2 regions of the Peribacillus sp. NPDC096540 genome follow, and region 2 is predicted to be linked to the other one. Evidence: riboswitches for the same ligand, from Rfam matches in the RefSeq annotation. Region 2 holds a riboswitch; the other holds the start of a gene.
What was found. A riboswitch is a leader RNA that binds a small molecule or an ion and turns the genes downstream of it on or off. The one in region 2 is predicted to bind cobalamin.
Positions count from the first base shown of each region.

Region 1: linked by a shared signal. The riboswitch ahead of ACQKMR_RS06725 (FecCD family ABC transporter permease) and the one ahead of ACQKMR_RS09250 (ABC transporter substrate-binding protein) in region 2 are both predicted to bind cobalamin.

Region 1 covers NZ_JBNNTG010000005.1:366-9,456, reverse strand. The annotation lists gene ACQKMR_RS06765 (MFS transporter) at 1-840, shown strand, start outside; gene ACQKMR_RS06760 (VOC family protein) at 959-1,339, shown strand; gene ACQKMR_RS06755 (copper homeostasis protein CutC) at 1,600-2,280, shown strand; gene ACQKMR_RS06750 (DMT family transporter) at 2,830-3,702, shown strand; gene ACQKMR_RS06745 (VOC family protein) at 3,821-4,279, opposite strand; gene ACQKMR_RS06740 (GNAT family N-acetyltransferase) at 4,383-5,177, opposite strand; gene ACQKMR_RS06735 (ABC transporter substrate-binding protein) at 5,346-6,344, opposite strand; gene ACQKMR_RS06730 (ABC transporter ATP-binding protein) at 6,371-7,138, opposite strand; gene ACQKMR_RS06725 (FecCD family ABC transporter permease) at 7,135-8,220, opposite strand; cobalamin riboswitch at 8,409-8,596, opposite strand; gene ACQKMR_RS06720 (GNAT family N-acetyltransferase) at 8,715-9,091, opposite strand, start outside.
Region 2 covers NZ_JBNNTG010000007.1:112,241-121,331, forward strand. The annotation lists tRNA gene ACQKMR_RS09235 (tRNA-Arg) at 24-97, opposite strand; gene ACQKMR_RS09240 (hypothetical protein) at 169-348, shown strand; gene ACQKMR_RS09245 (polysaccharide deacetylase family protein) at 454-1,344, shown strand; cobalamin riboswitch at 1,431-1,605, shown strand; gene ACQKMR_RS09250 (ABC transporter substrate-binding protein) at 1,764-2,735, shown strand; gene ACQKMR_RS09255 (FecCD family ABC transporter permease) at 2,698-3,753, shown strand; gene ACQKMR_RS09260 (heme ABC transporter ATP-binding protein) at 3,759-5,231, shown strand; gene cbiB (adenosylcobinamide-phosphate synthase CbiB) at 5,228-6,193, shown strand; gene cobD (threonine-phosphate decarboxylase CobD) at 6,168-7,241, shown strand; gene ACQKMR_RS09275 (bifunctional adenosylcobinamide kinase/adenosylcobinamide-phosphate guanylyltransferase) at 7,214-7,789, shown strand; gene cobS (adenosylcobinamide-GDP ribazoletransferase) at 7,786-8,577, shown strand; gene ACQKMR_RS09285 (histidine phosphatase family protein) at 8,535-9,091, shown strand, end outside.

The sequences.
Region 1 (9,091 bases), on a different contig from region 2:
TTCTGGGGAGTTGGGGCTACACTTGGTCCCATCATTATGGCTCAGTTTATTTCAGAGCAAAATTCTTGGAGACATGGATATTTTGCTATTGCTGGAATTCAGTTCGCATTAGTTGTAATCCTTTTCTTCACTCTGCCTTTATGGAATAGGGTCGCAAGAAGCAGCAAGGTCACCTTAAGTGAAGAGCCGGAAGATTCAAAAAGTGTATTTTATGATGAAGATGCTAAAAATATAAAACCATTGAAGATTAGAGGAGTTAAGCTAGCTCTGATATCTTTCTTGTTTTATTGCGGTGTTGAAGCAACAATGGGCCTATGGGGAAGTAGCTTTCTGGTGAATGTTAAGGAGTTACACGTAGCGGTAGCTGCACAATGGGTTTCTCTATATTACGCTGGAATAACAATCGGCAGATTTATTACAGGCTTTATTACTTTAAAGGTCAGTAACCATGCTCTCATTCGGGTAGGGCAAATAACAGCATTAGTTGGTGCGGTACTTCTATTCTTACCATTGCCATCTAGTTTCTCACTTGTAGGCTTTATCATGATTGGATTAGGATTAGCACCGATATTTCCGTGCATGTTACATGAAACACCAGCACGTTTTGGGAAGGAGCATTCTCAGACAATTATGGGCTATCAAATGGCTGTTGCCTATACAGGCAGTACGTTCATGCCTCCTCTTCTCGGTTTCATTGCATCTCATTCAACAATAGGAATCTTCCCGTTTTTTATTGTTGTTTTTATTGCAGGAATGATATTGGGTTCAGAAAAATTAAATGTCTTATTGAAAAAGAAGGATTTTTTTAAGGGGAAAAATACGAATTCAAAAGTACTTTAGTGATATAGAGTTTGCATTGATAACAACGTTGCTTATTTTTATATAAATGAAAATAAAGATTAGTAGTTGTTTAGTACGAAAACTGATAAAGAGAAAATGAACGAATAAGGTGAAGATGATGAAAATTGAACATGTAGCTATTTGGGTAAATGATCTGGAATCAATGTGTGCGTTCTACACGCAGTACTTCAAAGGCCAAGCCAATCGTTTATACCGTAATACGGAAAAGCAATTTGAATCCTATTTTATAACTTTTGAAACTGGAGCACGTCTAGAAGTTATGCGGCAGAAAGGAATACAAGATAAAATGACTACCCAAATAACCGGATATGCTCATATCGCTTTTTCTGTGGGCAGCAAAGAGAATGTCGATCAATTAACAGAAATGTTAAAAGCAGCAGGATACCCTGTGTTGAATGGCCCACGTATCACTGGGGATGGTTATTATGAAAGCGTAGTAAGTGACCCTGAAGGAAATCAGATAGAGATAACAATCTAACAGAAAAGCAGACCGCATGATAAAATTGATTGTGACTGTAGTTACAATGGTTTAAGAAAGCTGATTTCGTTTCTTAAAAACCTTCCCTTTTTTTTTGAAAAAGTAATGAAACTTTCTTTTATAAACAAGTTTATTGTCACTGTTCTTCTGACACTTAATTTGTTTTATCCAAAAATAAACAACAGCAACAAAATGATATACTTTTTATATTGTGATTCCTATGAAGGATACCAAAGAACTTGTTAAGAAAGGAAAATCTAATGTACATTGAATTTATTGCCACAACCATAGAAGATGCCCTTTTAATTGAAAAATCAGGTGCAGACCGAATCGAGCTCGTTTGTGCTTTAGCTGAGGGCGGTTTAACTCCCAGTTACGCCCTGATAGAAGCTGTCGTCAGTTCCGTAAACATTCCAGTAAACGTAATGGTAAGGCCTCATAGCCAGTCATTTCGTTACTCTCAAAATGATATAGATATTATGAAAAATGATATAAGCATTATTCGTTCATTGGGCGCAAACGGCGTCGTATTGGGTGTATTAAACGAAAAAAATGAAATCAACCAATTATCCCTCAAAGAGCTATTAACAGTATGTGAAGGTTTGGAGATTACATTCCACCGGGCTATCGATGATACGCCTGATCCAGTCCGAGCTGCTGAAATACTGGCACAGTATCCGGAAATAACAACGATATTAACCTCTGGTGGTCATGGGAATCTCTCCAGTCGTATGCAAACCATCCACCAAATGAAAAGAGTCTGCAGCGACATCTCGATTTTAGTGGGCAGCGGCTTAAATAAAGATAATATCCTTTCTATCCATTCCGAACTAAATACTGGATACTATCATTTTGGTACAGCTGTTAGAAAAAATAGCAGTTTCATTGAAGGGGTTCAATTAGAAAAAGCGAAAGAAATTGTAAACTTGCTAAAGATTTAATGAAATGGTCCCGTTTTTTATATTTTAACATTAGGAAAGGGACCATTTTTGGTCCCTTCAGTTTGTCGACAAAAGCGGTTATATCTAATTGTTAAAACAAAGTGGATTGGAACGGAAGGTGTGAGACTCCTGCGGGAAAAGCGCGTCCAAGGGAGACCCCGCAGGCGCAAAGGCGCCGAGGAGGCTCCCGGACCGCCCGCGGAAAGCGAGTGCCCTACGTTCCTATCAAGGCTCAAATTGTACAAGCCATAAAAAGACTGTATACAAACTCGATTTTCATCGAGTTTGTATACAGTCTGAAGGGACCATTTTTTGGTCCCTTTTATGATTGATTCATTAAATTTTTGATTCCAAATCATTGAACAGTTATATACTCAATTAACCAATTATTGTATGATAAAGTAAACATTACGAAAGTGAGCTGAAATTTGATGATGTATTCACCACTATTTGAAAATGATGTACCTGTAGTTATTCTCCCTTAACGGTAGAAAACTACAACTCCGTTAAGGACAGCAGTATTTGTCTAGAGAAAACGGAGGGCACAAAATGAAAAACACCTTATTAGGTTCTTTATATTTATCACTCGCTGCTAGTATTTGGGGCGGGATGTATGTTGTGGTAAAGGTTGTGGTAGACTCTGTTCCACCACTTGAATTAGTATGGTTCCGCTATCTTATTGCTATAGCTGCATTGCTAATTATTGGCATTGTCACAAAACAATCATGGCGGATTGAAAAACGAGACTGGCTGTTAATTTTCATGATTGGGCTTATTGGAAATACAATTTCCATTGTAACCCAAGAAATTGGTACGATGCTCTCTACTGCACAAATGGGTGCTATTATTACTTCAACAACACCTGCATTCATGGTGCTATTTGCGCGAATCATTTTAAAAGAAAAAATTACCTTTAAAAAAGCACTTTCAATTATTCTAGCTACAATTGGTGTCTGTATAATAGTAGGAAATGCGCATATCAATTCATCTAATCAACTTGGTGCGGTATCGTTACTTATTGCAGCACTAACATGGTCGCTTATGTCTGTTCTTATTAAGCGTGTCCCGGGGCAATATTCACAAATTGTGGTAACAACCTATGCTATTCTTGTTTCAATTGCCATACTAACGCCTTTTACAATTACTAGATTAGATAAACTCGACTTCCAAGCCATGATGCATCCAACTATTTGGGGCGGTCTTTTATACTTGGGAGTCATTTCGACAGCATGTGCCTTTTTACTATGGAATCGCGGATTGCAAATACTTAATGCTTCAAGTGGCGGATTATTTTTCTTTTTCCAACCTATAGTCGGCACCTTTTTAGGGTGGTTATTACTAGGTGAGCAAATTGGCTTGCCTTTTTGGATAGGTACTATATTAATCTTTATTGGTGTTATATTTGTCATTCGAGAAGAATGAGCACTAGGAAAAAGCTGATTGGTGTTATTGCCGATCAGCTTTTTATATAACTTTTGGATTTTAGTTTATAAATTTTAAAACACCTTATTATTAACATCTTTATGAATAGATTAATTAGTTACTTAGTAAGTAATTCATCCCATTCTTGAAGTGAAAGTTTATTGATCATATGCTTATATGCATCAGGAACTTCTATTGAACACATAAGTTCCAAACTATTACCATCGGGGTCATTAAAATAGACGGATGCGTTTCCTTGATGCGGGCGTACAAAAGGCTCAATAGATGCCCTTTTTCCAAAAGGCACAACTTTAATATGCAGGGATTGAAGCCACGTTAAAGCATTTTTCATATTTTCATAGGATACTCGAAAAGCGATATGCCGGAGTGAAGGGTGATAGGGAGTTTGATATTCTTCCCCCTCCCACAGACCTATCCAGCTTTTGTTTTCTTCGATCCAAAAGAAGGCAGTATCTTCATCCTTCCATGCCAATTTCAAGCCTATTTTCTTATAAAATTCCATTGAAATGGCTAGGTTTTTGACAGGTAAATGGGCTTCATATAAACCTTCTATCAAATTTTTTCTCCTACCTTTCGCAAATCTTCTGCTATCGACTGCTTCGTTCTTTTCAATGTTGTATGTTCTATCATTTTTTTCATTGGCTCATCTCCTGCTCCCCTTATTTTTTCGTCCATATAGCTTTTGTATAGGCAATCTTCAATCCGGCTCTTTCCATATTATTTTGACTAACACTGCCAAACCTGGCTTGCCCTACGGCTAATTTACAATGAAGGGAGTTTGCTTGTGTTAAGCGTTTCTTTATTAAAGCCGTTTGAACTCCATGATTTCTTAAATGCGGGACGGTAGCTGCAGCTGCAAGTGTTGCACTTTCATCTTTTGTAAACAGTACACCGATTCCAGCAGGTTCATTTCCAACACTTGCAAGATAAAATGTCCAATGTTCGTTGTCGTATAATATTTCATTATTGGCAGCAATTCCACTTTTTAAGAACGCTGGCATTTGAAACCCCTGCGTGTAAATATCTGCAAATATACTGAATTCATCTCTTTTCAGCCTGCGGATAGATATCTTGGAGTCGATTGGCTCTATTTCTTGAGAAAGAGGTGCATATAAAGTCGTATGGAAGTCCGACTGATTAAAACCCGCTTTAGCTAGATATGCCATCAAATCAGGAGAAGCATGTGCCGGAGTCAGCTCGAAGCGCACAGGAATCTCTCTTTTTTCGTAAAACTCCACGATTCTTTCGACAACCATTTCATCACCATCTTGTAAACCTTTTACCGTATTGAATGAAGGGCCTGGAATCTTTTTCACAGAAAATGCTGTGGCATTTCCAAACCATTGTATTTCAACATCCATTGGATTACCGCTTATTCCTTTAATAGCCGTGAGCCGGGAATATAAGGCATCCACTTCTGTTTGTTCTAAAGTATCAGCTAAACCATTATTCACCCTCGACACTCCTTACAATTTCCTTCCCTACTAATCATTCAAGAAACCGATTGATTTTTCCTTCCAGCATTTCTTTAAACGGTGCTGATTATTTCTCTTATCCTTAAAAATAAAACCCGAACAAGGACACTTTTCATTTGTGTCCTTATTCGGGTCATTGTTCAGCATTCACCTTTTTTGGCTATTAAAATTTTCAGGATATAATCCTTCCGCCACTGTCTGTAAGGCTTGCGGTGCACGAATTCCTTCCGCTCCCGCCGAAAGAGGAAGCACGATTATTTCCTTGTTTTGAATGGCAGGTACATCTGCAAGCTCGCTTTTATTTAATAAGAATTTTTCTTTTTGTTCGATTGGGATATCACCATAATCAATGATGACTATAACATCTGGATTGCGATCCACCACTTCTTCCCAACTAACCTCAGGCCATCCTCCTTCAATATCATTAAAAATATTTTGACCTCCAGCCAATGTAATGATTCCGGTCATGTAATTATTTTTAGCTGCCGTTTTAGGGACTTCTTCCCCGCTATCATACACGAAGACGTTTTTTGGTGTTTCAACTGAACCAATTTTTGAAGTTGTTTCCTTGATCTCCAGTTTCATTTCATTGATGACTTCTGCTGCTTTTTCTTCTACATGAAAGATACGCCCAATATTCTCAATATCCTTATAGACATCTTTCATGGTTGGTGTTGATGTATTGGAGGACTCTTGAATATATGTATTAATACCAGCTTCTTTAAGCTCCTGAACAGTTCCTAATGTTTGTTCTGTAAAGGCACTTTTCCAGCCAGCATAAGCAAAATCGGGCTCTGCTTCAAAGAAAACTTCTTTTGAAGGGTATTCCTTAGCAAGTACAGGAATCGACTCATAGGCATCTTTAAATTTGGGTAAAATTTTGTCATCTAAATATGCTGTTCCTACCATTGAATCCTGTAGACCCAATGCTAGCATAATTTCCGTCGCATGCTGATTTAGGGTAACCGCCCGTTTTGGTGCCTCTTTATATGTAAATTCATGGTCCAGGTTTGTGATGACTACATCTTCTTGTCCACTTTTGCTCTGTTTGTCATTCTTTGAAGCATCTTCAGAACTATTACAAGCGGCCAACATCATCATTACTAGTAAACTAATACTTAACCATATCTTTCGGTAACTAGTCATTTATTTCTCCTCAAATTTATTTTCTCTTATAGATGGGCTAAAAAAGTGATGTGTGTCTTTTTCGTGATTGGATGAATGCTGATTTCTGTTTCAACACCAAACACCGTTCTTATTAGTTCTGCCGTTAATACCGTTTCTGGCGTTCCAAAGGCAACCACTCTCCCATTTTGGATGACGTACAAATAATCACAATACATGGCTGCTAAATTTATATCATGCAAAGCGGTAAAGACAGTAATATCCAGCTTTTTAACAAGGTCTAACAATTGCAGTTGGTGACGGATGTCTAAATGATTCGTTGGTTCGTCCAAGATAATGATATTCGCTTCCTGTGCAAGGGCACGGGCAACGAGAATACGTTGTTTCTCGCCACCGGATAGGCTCATGAAACTTCTGTCCTCAAACCCCTTCATTTCAACACGTTCTAGCGCATGATTGACGATGAGGCGGTCTTTCTCCGTGTCTCCTTGAAAAAGCCGCTTATGAGGATGCCGCCCCATCCAAATCATTTCTAGTACGGTAAAGTCAAATGTCAGGGATGTTTCTTGACTAACAACCGCCATTTCCCGAGCGGTTTGTTTCGGTGAAAGCCTGTATAGGTTTTGACCGTCCAGGTGAACTGATCCAGTGTGTGGCTCTGCAATTCGAGAAGCCGCTTTTAATAGAGTCGATTTCCCGCTCCCATTCGGGCCGATTAGCCCTACAAACTGTCCAGAACTTATTTGCAGGGAAATATCCTCTATAATAGTAGTTTCCAGAATGGAATAAGACACTTCTTCAATAGATAATTTCACTTGCCTCCACCCCCAAAGGAATACGAACTTCGACGCAAAAGCCAAATAAAGAATGGACCGCCGCAAAGTGCAGTGACAACCCCAATCGGAAGTTCTTGAGGTGCAAGAACCAACCTAGCACATACGTCTGACCAAATAACCAGAATCATCCCTATCAAAATACTGCATGATAGTACACGTTTATGGTCTGTACCCACTACTAGCCGGGCTAAATGGGGAACGACTAAACCAATAAACCCGATAGAGCCACTTACAGCCACAATTGTTCCTGTAAGAAGGGAAGTAATTATGATTAGCACTTTACGAAAGGATTCCATATTAACGCCAAGTGTCACTGCGACTTCTTCTCCCATTAATAAGATATTAAGAGAGCGAGAGTGTACTAATAGATAGATGGAAACAACGGCCACCACGACAGTTGGAATCGGTATATAATCCCATTTGGCTCCGGCTAAGCTTCCCATCATCCAAAACATCGCTTCACGAATACCAGAATCCTTTGGAGCAAGGGTGACAATGAAATTAGTTATGGCGGACATAATCATCGAAATAGCCACACCCGCAAGCAATAGTCTTGTCGTTTGAATTCTCCCACCTACTTGAGCTAATAAATAAACGGACAGCATCGCGACCATTGCACCCAAGAAAGCACCAAACGAGAGTGCATATTGACCGAAAATAGGCAGTGCTCCAAATAGAATAACGAGGGTTGCTGCAACCGATGAACCAGAAGAAATGCCCAGGATATACGGATCTGCTAGTGAATTGCGAACCAAAGCCTGAATAACCACACCCACTACGGATAATCCCGCTCCTACCACTGCTCCGAGTAAGACCCGGGGTAAACGGATATCCCAAATAATTCTCTCTTGGGATCGGCTCCAATTCACGTCTATATAATCACCAATAAACGGAAGGTGACCTATAGCAATTTTCCAAACCGTTATCGCCGACATCTTAACTGGGCCGAGGGTTACAGCAAATGTAATCGATAATAAAAGGATGCAAACCAAGAAAAGTAACAAAAATCGAAACCGGCGTTTGGCTTTCCTCTCAAACTGTGGTTCTTGTGGTACATCCACATTCTCTTTCAACGACCTACTTAGCAATAACTCTCTCAATAATGAAATCCTCCTCAAAAAAAAACTCACAAAAAAACCCCAATCCGTTTTACAAGGAATGGAGTTACGAGCATAAGTATAAAGACATACAAACTGTGTTTGCAGTCAGTCTTTTCCCTCTCGAACACCTCTCCTCTCAGCGAAGGATGATTGGCGATACACACTAGGTAGGTCTCCTGGCTTCCAGATCATCATTTTCTTTCGTCTTCCCTGATTCATCATCAAGTGACATCTTGAAAGAAAACTTCTTGGTTACAGTGGCGCGACCACTCGGGATTTACACCCGATTCCCTGTTACCCTTTGTTCACACAAAGGCACCCAGCGGCATATTTATGAACTTCGCAAAATTTCCAAATAAATATAACGTTAGTATAGTATACTTCCCATCTTTTCACAATTGGAAAAGTAGAAAGACGGAAAGCTCCTACACTCTAGTTTAAAAGATCATGACCGGTTAAAGGGCCCTGCTATAATGGATAAACGTTTCTTTTTGACCATTGAGGTCACTTTGTTCTACATTAATAGAAATTCGTTTAAATCCGTTTCTCTCTAAAACTTTTTGAGAGGCAATATTGTTACTTGTTGTTTTCGCTTCTATCTGGTTTACACTTGATTCTGACGCTTTGTTTAGCAATAGCTTTAATGCTTTATTCGCTATTCCCCTTTGCGTATACTTCTCGCCAATTCTATAACCCACATGTGCGACACCATTGGTATTATCAATATCAACAAGGTTAATTCTTCCGACAATTGAGCCTGATTCATTCTTAATGAGATAAAAATATGAGATATTTTCTGCTTGTTCTTTTAATAATTCCCTATGTCTATTTT
Region 2 (9,091 bases):
ATAACAGGGTTTATAAACTTTAGCGTCCCAGATAGGAATCGAACCTACGACCTACAGCTTAGGAGGCTGTCGCTCTATCCTACTGAGCTACTGGGACATATAAAAATTCGACGACTTATTCATTATATTTCTTATAGGCAAACTTTTCAAGTTAATAGCATTATACTTATGAAAATATTCATTTGTAGCCTAGAAGTCATGACAGAAGCCCGGATGAATGAATACTTTGGAATTGAAATGAAGAAGATTATTTATGAAGAAGATGATAACTTTTTGATTGAAACGATGGTGCCGAAAGATTTAGGCATTCCGCGTGATCAAAGTACTTGTCGATTTAATAGTTTTTAATCAAGAAAAAAAGGGTAGCTATACATCTGCCCTTTTTTTCGTTAAATGGAATACTTTATTATTTCCTGGTTTTCTGGTACTATTATGCTAGAAAAAATTAGGAGAATGATAGTGGGGAAATATAGAGGTTTATGGATGGTGACGCTGCTGGGGATTTTAATTTTACCAGCATGCTCACAAGGGATTTTAGAAGGTATAGGCACAAAGACGGCTGCGCCGATTACTGAAGATAACATTGAATTGGTTTCTGCAGCGGAGGAAGGCGGGCAGGATTCGGAGGACGAATTATATCCTGAACGAATCGATACGAGAAACTGGATAATAGCAGAGTCCGCAGTACAGCTGCCAATTTTGATGTATCATAGCATTTCTGAAGGCAATGACCTTCGGGTACCAAAAGAGGAATTCCGATTACAAATGGCCTGGCTTCGGGAAAATGGTTACTATACATTATCCCCTGAAGAAGCATTTCTCGTTTTAACCGAAAATCGGATACCAAGTGAAAAGTGTGTCTGGCTTACTTTTGATGATGGCTATACTGATAACTACACGGACGCTTTCCCTATATTAAAAGAATATGATATGAAAGCGACTGTCTTCATGATCGGGAAGTCCATCGATAAAGGTCATCACCTTACTGAAAATCAAATGGTGGAGATGAGCGGGAAAGGGATTTCCATCGAAAGTCATACGATTAACCATCTTGAGCTGAACCGCATGACGGCAGAGCAGCAAGAAGCGGAAATGGTCCAGTCAAAGGATCTGTTCGATCGTATCCTCCAACAGGAAACGACAGTGCTTTCCTACCCAGTTGGTCGTTATAATGAAGAGAGTCTTAGGCTTTCAGAAGAGGCTGGATACAAGATGGCAGTCACTACTGAACCTGGAGGAGCTTCAAGGGACCAAGGGATGTATTCCCTGCATCGAGTTCGGATTTCACCTGGATTATCAGTCGGTGGGTTCGCGTCGCTGATAGAAAATGCTTCAAATCATTGAAGATGGACGGTGCATTTCAAACTTGTTCAGAAAAATCATATAATAATCGATTCTTACATGGTGTATAATGAAGGCAGTGAAAATTATATACATATGAACGATTTGGTGTCTTAATGACTTAAAAGGGAAGTTGGTGAAATGCCAGCGCGGTCCCGCCACTGTATATGGGAGCTAACGGCTGTGTACCACTGTATGGGATATGGGAAGGTGCCGTTGACGATGACCATGAGCCAGGAGACCTGCCAAGATTCGTACACCTGTAACCTACGCGGATGGGAAGGTGTGTGGCAGACCCTAAGAGTCCGTAATTATATTGTTGCCATACAAGCATCTTCCGTTTAACGGGAGGTGCTTTTTGTTTTGGGGGCATCTTCCGAGATTATTAGGTGGGAAGAAATTAAATGAAAAGATTGTGGGGAATGAAAATGAAGAAGATTTTTGGTCTGATATTGTTGATGTTGCTTACTGCAGGCATGATGGTTGGCTGCAGTGACGCTACTGATGAAGGAAAAGAAAAGCAGCAAACGAATCATGCTCAACACGAAGCTTTCCCGGTTACGATTAAAGATGCAACTGGGGAAAAAGTAACGATAGAACAAAAACCGAAGAAAATCGTTTCATTGATACCAAGTAATACGGAAGTGGTCTTTGCACTTGGTTTGGGTAAAAAGGTCATTGGTGTTTCCGACAATGATAATTACCCGGAAGAAACGAAAGAAATTGAAAAAGTTGGCGGAATGGAAATGAACACGGAGCTGATTGTCTCATTGAAGCCTGATCTTGTTCTTGCCCATGCATCCAGTGCCCATAATTCGAATGAGGGTTTAAAGCAGCTTAAGGATGCTGGAATAGATGTCCTTGTAGTCAATGATGCACAAAGTTTTGACGAAGTCTATGAGTCTATTGATATGATTGGACAGGCAACGGGAGAACATGATAAGGCAAAAGAAATCGTTACGGATCTGAAAACGAAGCTCAAGGATATCCAGGAAAAAGCCAAATCCGTAAAGGAAGAGGAGAGGAAGACCGTTTTAGTGGAAGTTTCGCCTTCACCGGAAATATACACACCTGGAAAAAATACTTTCATGAATGAGATGCTTAATATTATTTCAGCGGAAAATGCAGCGGCTGAATTGGACGGTTGGGCAAAAATTGATGAAGAATCGATGATTGCTGCAAATCCGGATGTCATCATTACAACGTATGGTTATTATACAAAAGATCCAGTAAGTGAAGTGACGGGCCGAAAAGGATGGCAAGACGTAAATGCTGTTAAGAATGGCCAAGTCTTTGATGTCTCTTCTGACTTGGTGACCCGTTCCGGTCCACGCTTAATAGAGGGAGTAGAGGAACTTGCCAAATCAGTCTATCCGAACCTATTTGACAACTAAATGGACGTTTGCTTATTTAATTGCGTTATTATTTTTGCTTTTCGCAATGACGATAGGCATTTCCTTTGGTTCGGTGCCAGTACCGATTCCCGTACTTATACAAATAATCGGCAAGGAGATCTTTCATTTACCGATTTCAGTTGATCCGGATGTAATGCTTACGAATATCGTGATGAACATCCGCTTGCCGCGTGTGTTGCTTGCGGGTTTAGTTGGGGCATCACTCGCGATTGCCGGGGCAGCCTTTCAGGGACTGCTTCGGAACCCGCTTGCTGACCCCTACACATTAGGGATTTCATCAGGAGCATCGGTAGGTGCTGTATTGACATTGTTTTTGAATATATCATTGCCATTTATCGGTTTATATACCCTGCCGACGTTAAGTATCATGTTTTCATTGCTTACGATTTTCTGTGTGCTAACTTTTGCGAGAAAAATGGATCGATCGATGAAAGTAGAAACAATCATTTTAACCGGAATCATTTTCAGCTCGTTTTTAAGTGCCTTCATCTCATTAATGATTGCGTTGACGGGCGAGGAATTAAGACAAATCATTGGATGGCTGATGGGAAGCGTTTCAATGCGGGGCTGGAATTATATCGCGATTATTTTGCCGTTTTTTATCATTGGTTCGTTGATCTTGGTTATGAATACCCAAGAATTAAATGCGATGACGTTTGGGGAAGATCGTGCAAAGCATTTGGGTGTGAATGTTCAGCGGCGAAAAATGTGGATTCTAATAGCAGGTTCGATATTAACTGGGGCAGCCGTTGCCGTTTCGGGAACGATTGGCTTTGTAGGATTGGTTATTCCTCATTTGGTCCGTAGGATTTGGGGGCCAGATCATAAGCATTTGTTGCCGTTATCTTTGCTCGTAGGAAGCGGATTTTTAATTTTGGCTGACCTTGTAGCAAGGACAATCATTGCACCTTCGGAACTGCCGATTGGTGTAATTACCTCACTTATCGGGGCCCCGGCATTTGCCCTGATTTTATTAAAGAGACGGAGAGAGGGGTAGAATTCATGCTTGAAGTTAAAGAGCTAACAGGTGGATATGGCAATAAAGCTGTTTTGGACTCTGTCTCTTTTGACGTACATAAAGGGGAATTATTTGGGATTCTCGGTCCAAATGGCAGTGGAAAAACGACACTATTAAGTATGCTTAGCGGGGTTCTCGATTATAAGGCAGGAAGTGTACGAATAAGGGGAAGAGACTTGAAGGAGTATTCGGCTAAACAACTTGCACAAGTTATAGCCGTGTTGCCTCAACATTCCTCATTAGCCTTTTCCTATACGGTAAAAGAGACTGTTTCTCTTGGCCGTTATGCTCACCAAACAGGCTGGTTTCATAGTTGGAATTCCGAAGATGAAGTGATTGTCCAACGTGTGATGAAGCAAACAGGAGTCGCAGATTTTCAGGATCTTCATTTTGAACGGTTATCAGGCGGTGAGAGACAGCGGGTCTTACTGGCACAAGCACTTGCCCAAGAACCGGAAATTCTTTTTTTAGATGAACCAACGAACCACTTGGATCTTTCCTATCAAAAGGAGCTTCTTGATTTAATGAGTAAAATGGCCAAGGAGCTGGAGCTAACAGTTATCTCAATCTTCCATGACTTGAATTTGGCCGGCTTGTACTGTGATCGGCTGATGTTGCTTGAAAAGGGACAAATTCAAGTCATTGATGTGCCGAATGAAGTGCTCCAACAGGAACGGATTCAGGAGGTATACCGGACGACGATAGAAAAACATCCGCATCCTGCACTTCCGAAGCCGCAAATGTTCATTGTACCGGAAAAGCATATATGTGATTTCACACCTTTGGAAATTGATGAAACCTATTTAACGGTGGGCACCGAAATAATTCAATTGAATTCGCCAATTCCGCTTAGAACGATGTCTTCAGGTGTGACCGGTTCCGGTACGGGGTGGCATCAACATTTCGTGAATAGGCATGTTCATCGTGATTATAATTGCGAGGATCACTTTGCTGAAATGGCTGGCTTTTTAAAAACACACGGGTTTGAACCGCAAGAAACTGTCGGAATGATGACAGCTGTCTTTCTCGATACAGTGACCTTCAAGTTATTAAGAGATGATGATTTCTCGGTTTTTATCATCGTGACGGCTGGAGTGGGGAATGCCATCGACGCCTCTTTAGCTGAAATGCATTCTTGGATTTCCACTCCAGGAACCATAAATACATGGATCTTTGTAAATGGGCACTTGGCAGAAGAGGCCTTTATCCACAGCATTGTCACCGCGACCGAGGCAAAAGTAAAAGCGCTTCATGATTTGCGCGTTTTGGATAAGGTGACAAATACATTGGCGACAGGAACATCGACAGACAGTATTTTGATTGCAGCGTCCCAAAGAGGGAAGGCGCTTCAATATGCAGGCACCATTACTCCGCTAGGGAAATTGATCAGTCGCGGTGTATATGATTGTACCGTAGAAGCAATAAAGAAAAATCGGAAACGGATTGAGGAACTATGATTTACCATCACCTTTTTGCTGTTACACTAGCTTTTTTCTTTGATCTATTAATAGGTGATCCACCAAATTGGCCACATCCCGTTAAATGGATAGGAACGTTGATAAGCAAGTTTGATCATGCATTCAATAGAGGTACACATAAAAAACGAAATGGCCTCTTCATGCTGGGAATTGTTTTAACATTGGTGTTATTGACAACAGGTCTAACCGTCTATTTAGCTTATCTTATACATCCGCTTGCGGGAATCTTATGGGAAGCTGTTGTTATTTCTACGACGATTGCTCAGAAGGGCTTAAAGCAGGCAGGAATGGATGTGTGTCATCCACTGAATGAACAAGCTTTTCCTGAAGCGAGGTTAAAGCTTTCCTATATTGTCGGTCGTGATACTGCTGATCTTGATGAATCTGAAATAGTCAGGGGCACTGTAGAAACCGTGGCTGAAAATACTAGTGATGGAGTTACGGCTCCACTGTTTTGGGCAGCAATTGGCGGTGCTCCGCTCGCGATGATGTACAGGGCAATTAATACGTGCGATTCAATGGTTGGTTACAAAAATGATAAATATGGACAATTTGGCTGGGCTTCAGCTAAGCTCGATGATATTGTGAACTGGGTTCCCAGTCGCCTTACTGGTTACTTGATGCTACTAAGCTCTAAATCTAGCTATCATAGCTTGGGAGTTAGATGGAAGATCTTGTTCAATGATGCGAAAAAACACCCAAGCCCGAATAGTGGGTGGTGTGAAGCGGGCGTTGCTGCAATTTTGGGAGTACAGCTTGGCGGCCGGAATATGTACAAAGGAGTAGTTTCTGACCGTGCCAGGATGGGCGTTCCGCTTGTGCCGTTAGAAGCAATACATATACAAAAAACGATTACCATCATGCATCGGACATCTTTTATATTTTTACTGATGCTTTGGTTAGGGGGGCTTACTCTTGGCATTACCTTCTCATGGCTCTAATCCGCATTATCTTTACGAAGCGCTGGAAATCGAGATGCCTGAATCAGTTCTCGATTTTAGTGCTAATATCAACCCATTGGGTCCTCCTTTACGTATAAAGGAGCGGTGGTCCGAATTCTTCGAAGGAATCTTAGATTACCCAGATCCGCATGCCATTGAACTGACAAAATTAATTGCAAAAAAAGAAGCGCTTCCTGAGCAATCCGTTTTGGTAGGTAACGGTGGTGCGGAAATAATAATGTTGGTAGCGAACAGGTTAGCCAATAAAAAGGTCTTAATCATTCAGCCTGCATTTGCGGAATATGCAGAAGCTTGTTTAGCAGCCGAATGCGAGGTAGACTTTCTTCAGCTCGAAGCACCGGAGTGGGAACTCAATCTTGATCGATTGCTCCCTCTTTTACCTGAATATAATGCAGTCTTTTTATGTACGCCTAATAATCCGACAGGGATTTCTTTTAAGCAAGAAGCAGTAAGGGAATTAATCAAAGAATGCGGTAAAGCAAATTGTCTGGTTGTTTTGGATGAGGCTTTTTATGATTTTACGGAAAACGCCTTTACTTATGCTTCTTTAATTATGCAATTCCCCCATTTACTGATTCTACGATCAATGACGAAAATTTTTGCAATTCCAGGCTTGAGGTTAGGCTATTTACTGGCGGCACCAGACATCATAAATCAGGCAAAAACCTACAAACCGCATTGGAGCGTCAATCATGTGGCATTAGAAGTAGGGAAAATCTGCCTTTATGAAGAAGAATATACAGAAAAAACGAGAGCGTATATTCAATTGCAAAAGCAGAAACTTTTCCGGTTTTATGAAGAGCAGGAGTTGATTGTTTCCAATAGCGCGGTCAATTTTTATTTAGTGAGAGATGAATCCTTATCCCTTTTGCCTTTTTTATTAAAAAGGGGCATCGTACCACGTCATACTTATAATTTTCCAGGGCTAGACGGAAAGTGGCTCCGGTTCGCAGTGAAGAGTGAACGTGATAATGCCACGCTGATGGAGGGGGTAAGACAGTGGAGAAATCTAGGCTCTGTTTTATAACCGGTGGTGTCCGGAGCGGTAAAAGCCGTTTTGCAGAAAAAAAGGCAATAGAATATGCAATCCAATTGAGTGGGAACTTGCATTACCTCGCTTGTGGCCGGGTCAGTGATGCAGAAATGGAAGAACGTATCCGCCGGCACCAAAGGGATCGTAAAAGTAGTCCAATTGTTTGGAAGACTTGGGAATACTCGACGAATATTACACGGATAGGGGCAGACCTAAATCAAGATTCAATAATCCTACTCGATTGCCTGACAACCCTACTGGATAATGAATTATTCAGCTCCAATATACCGCTTGAAAAGGAGTTTTTACATAGCGTTTTCACAAAAATAATCAGCGGAATTAATGAGATAAGAAAACAAGTCAGCTGTTTGATAATCGTAAGCAACGAAGTGGTACAGGAGCCGATTTTTCAAAATGAGTTCCTCCATATATACGGAAAAATGCTGGGCCTGCTTCATCAAGCAGTCGTCGAGCAGGCAGATGAGGCCTATCTTGTTGAATCAGGGATTCCATTATTGATGAAAGGGTGCATGCAGGAATGAACGGATGGATTGGATTTTTGATTAACCTGCAGTTCTTTACCGTGTTCCCAATAAAGAAACAGCTCCCGATGGATAAGAAATATATCCACCGTGCCATTCAAACTTTTCCTTTAGTCGGGCTTTTCCTAGGTCTGATATTGGGAGGTGTTTTATACGCGTTAGTAGAGTGGACCCCATTGTCATCCCTTTCGATTGCGTTTGTGGTTTGGTTTTTAACGATGGCATTAACAGGCGGTTTGCACCTCGATGGTTGGATTGATGCAAGTGATGCCTTCTTTTCCTATCAGGATAAAGAGAGGCGTCTAGAAATCATGAAGGATTCCAGGACAGGCGCATTCGGTGTCATCTCCGTCATCGTACTTTTGGCCGCCCGGTTTATATTTATCTATGAAATCGTCGATAGAGTCAATGAGTGGACATACTTTTTAATTATCAGTCTTCCACTTTTAAGTAAATGTGTGATGGGCTATTTACTTAGCCGGATGCCATTGGCAAAAAAAGAGGGACTTGGTGCTTTCTTTCAAAGTGCAGTAAGGAAAAACAGTTTATATATTTATTGGTTGTATTTTATTGTGAGTTTTGCGGTTGCATGGAGCATCGATTTCAAGCTTGTCACTTTATTTTTTATCATGTGTCTGGCTGCTCTGCTCTTCCTGTTGTATATAAAGCGGAAAATCGTCAGTTGGTTCGGTGGGATAACAGGGGATGTATTGGGTGCATCCGTGGAAGGAGTTGAGCTCTGGTTATGGCTGATTCTGTGGCTATTACACTACTTCGCCATGGGCTGACAGAAGCAAATGAGCGAAAATCTTATTTAGGCTGGACAGATTCTCCATTAAGTATCAAAGGAGAAAAGGAAATTCTAGGCTTAAGGGGTTCTTACCCACAGTATGAAAAAATTCACACAAGTGATTTGCCTCGTTGTATTGAAACCGCAAGACTGTTGTTTCCAGATGTTGTTCCGATAAAACACACTGCGTTCCGTGAAATGAACTTCGGCAGTTGGGAAGGGCGAACTTATGAAGAGTTGAAGACTGATGGCGATTATCAAAAATGGCTAGAACGTCCTATGGAGGCAATGGTGCCTGGGGGCGAAAGTTATCTAGAATTTTCCGGACGTGTTCAAAAAGGCTGGAACCAATTGATTTCCGGTGAGGAAAGCCAATATGTTCTAATGACTCATGGGGGAGTAGTACGTGAATTACTTGTCCGCTATGCGCCGGTGGAAAAGTCTTTTTTTGATTGGGGAATTTCCCACGGTATGGGGTATGAGCTGATTTGGGAGGACCGGAACAGCTTAAG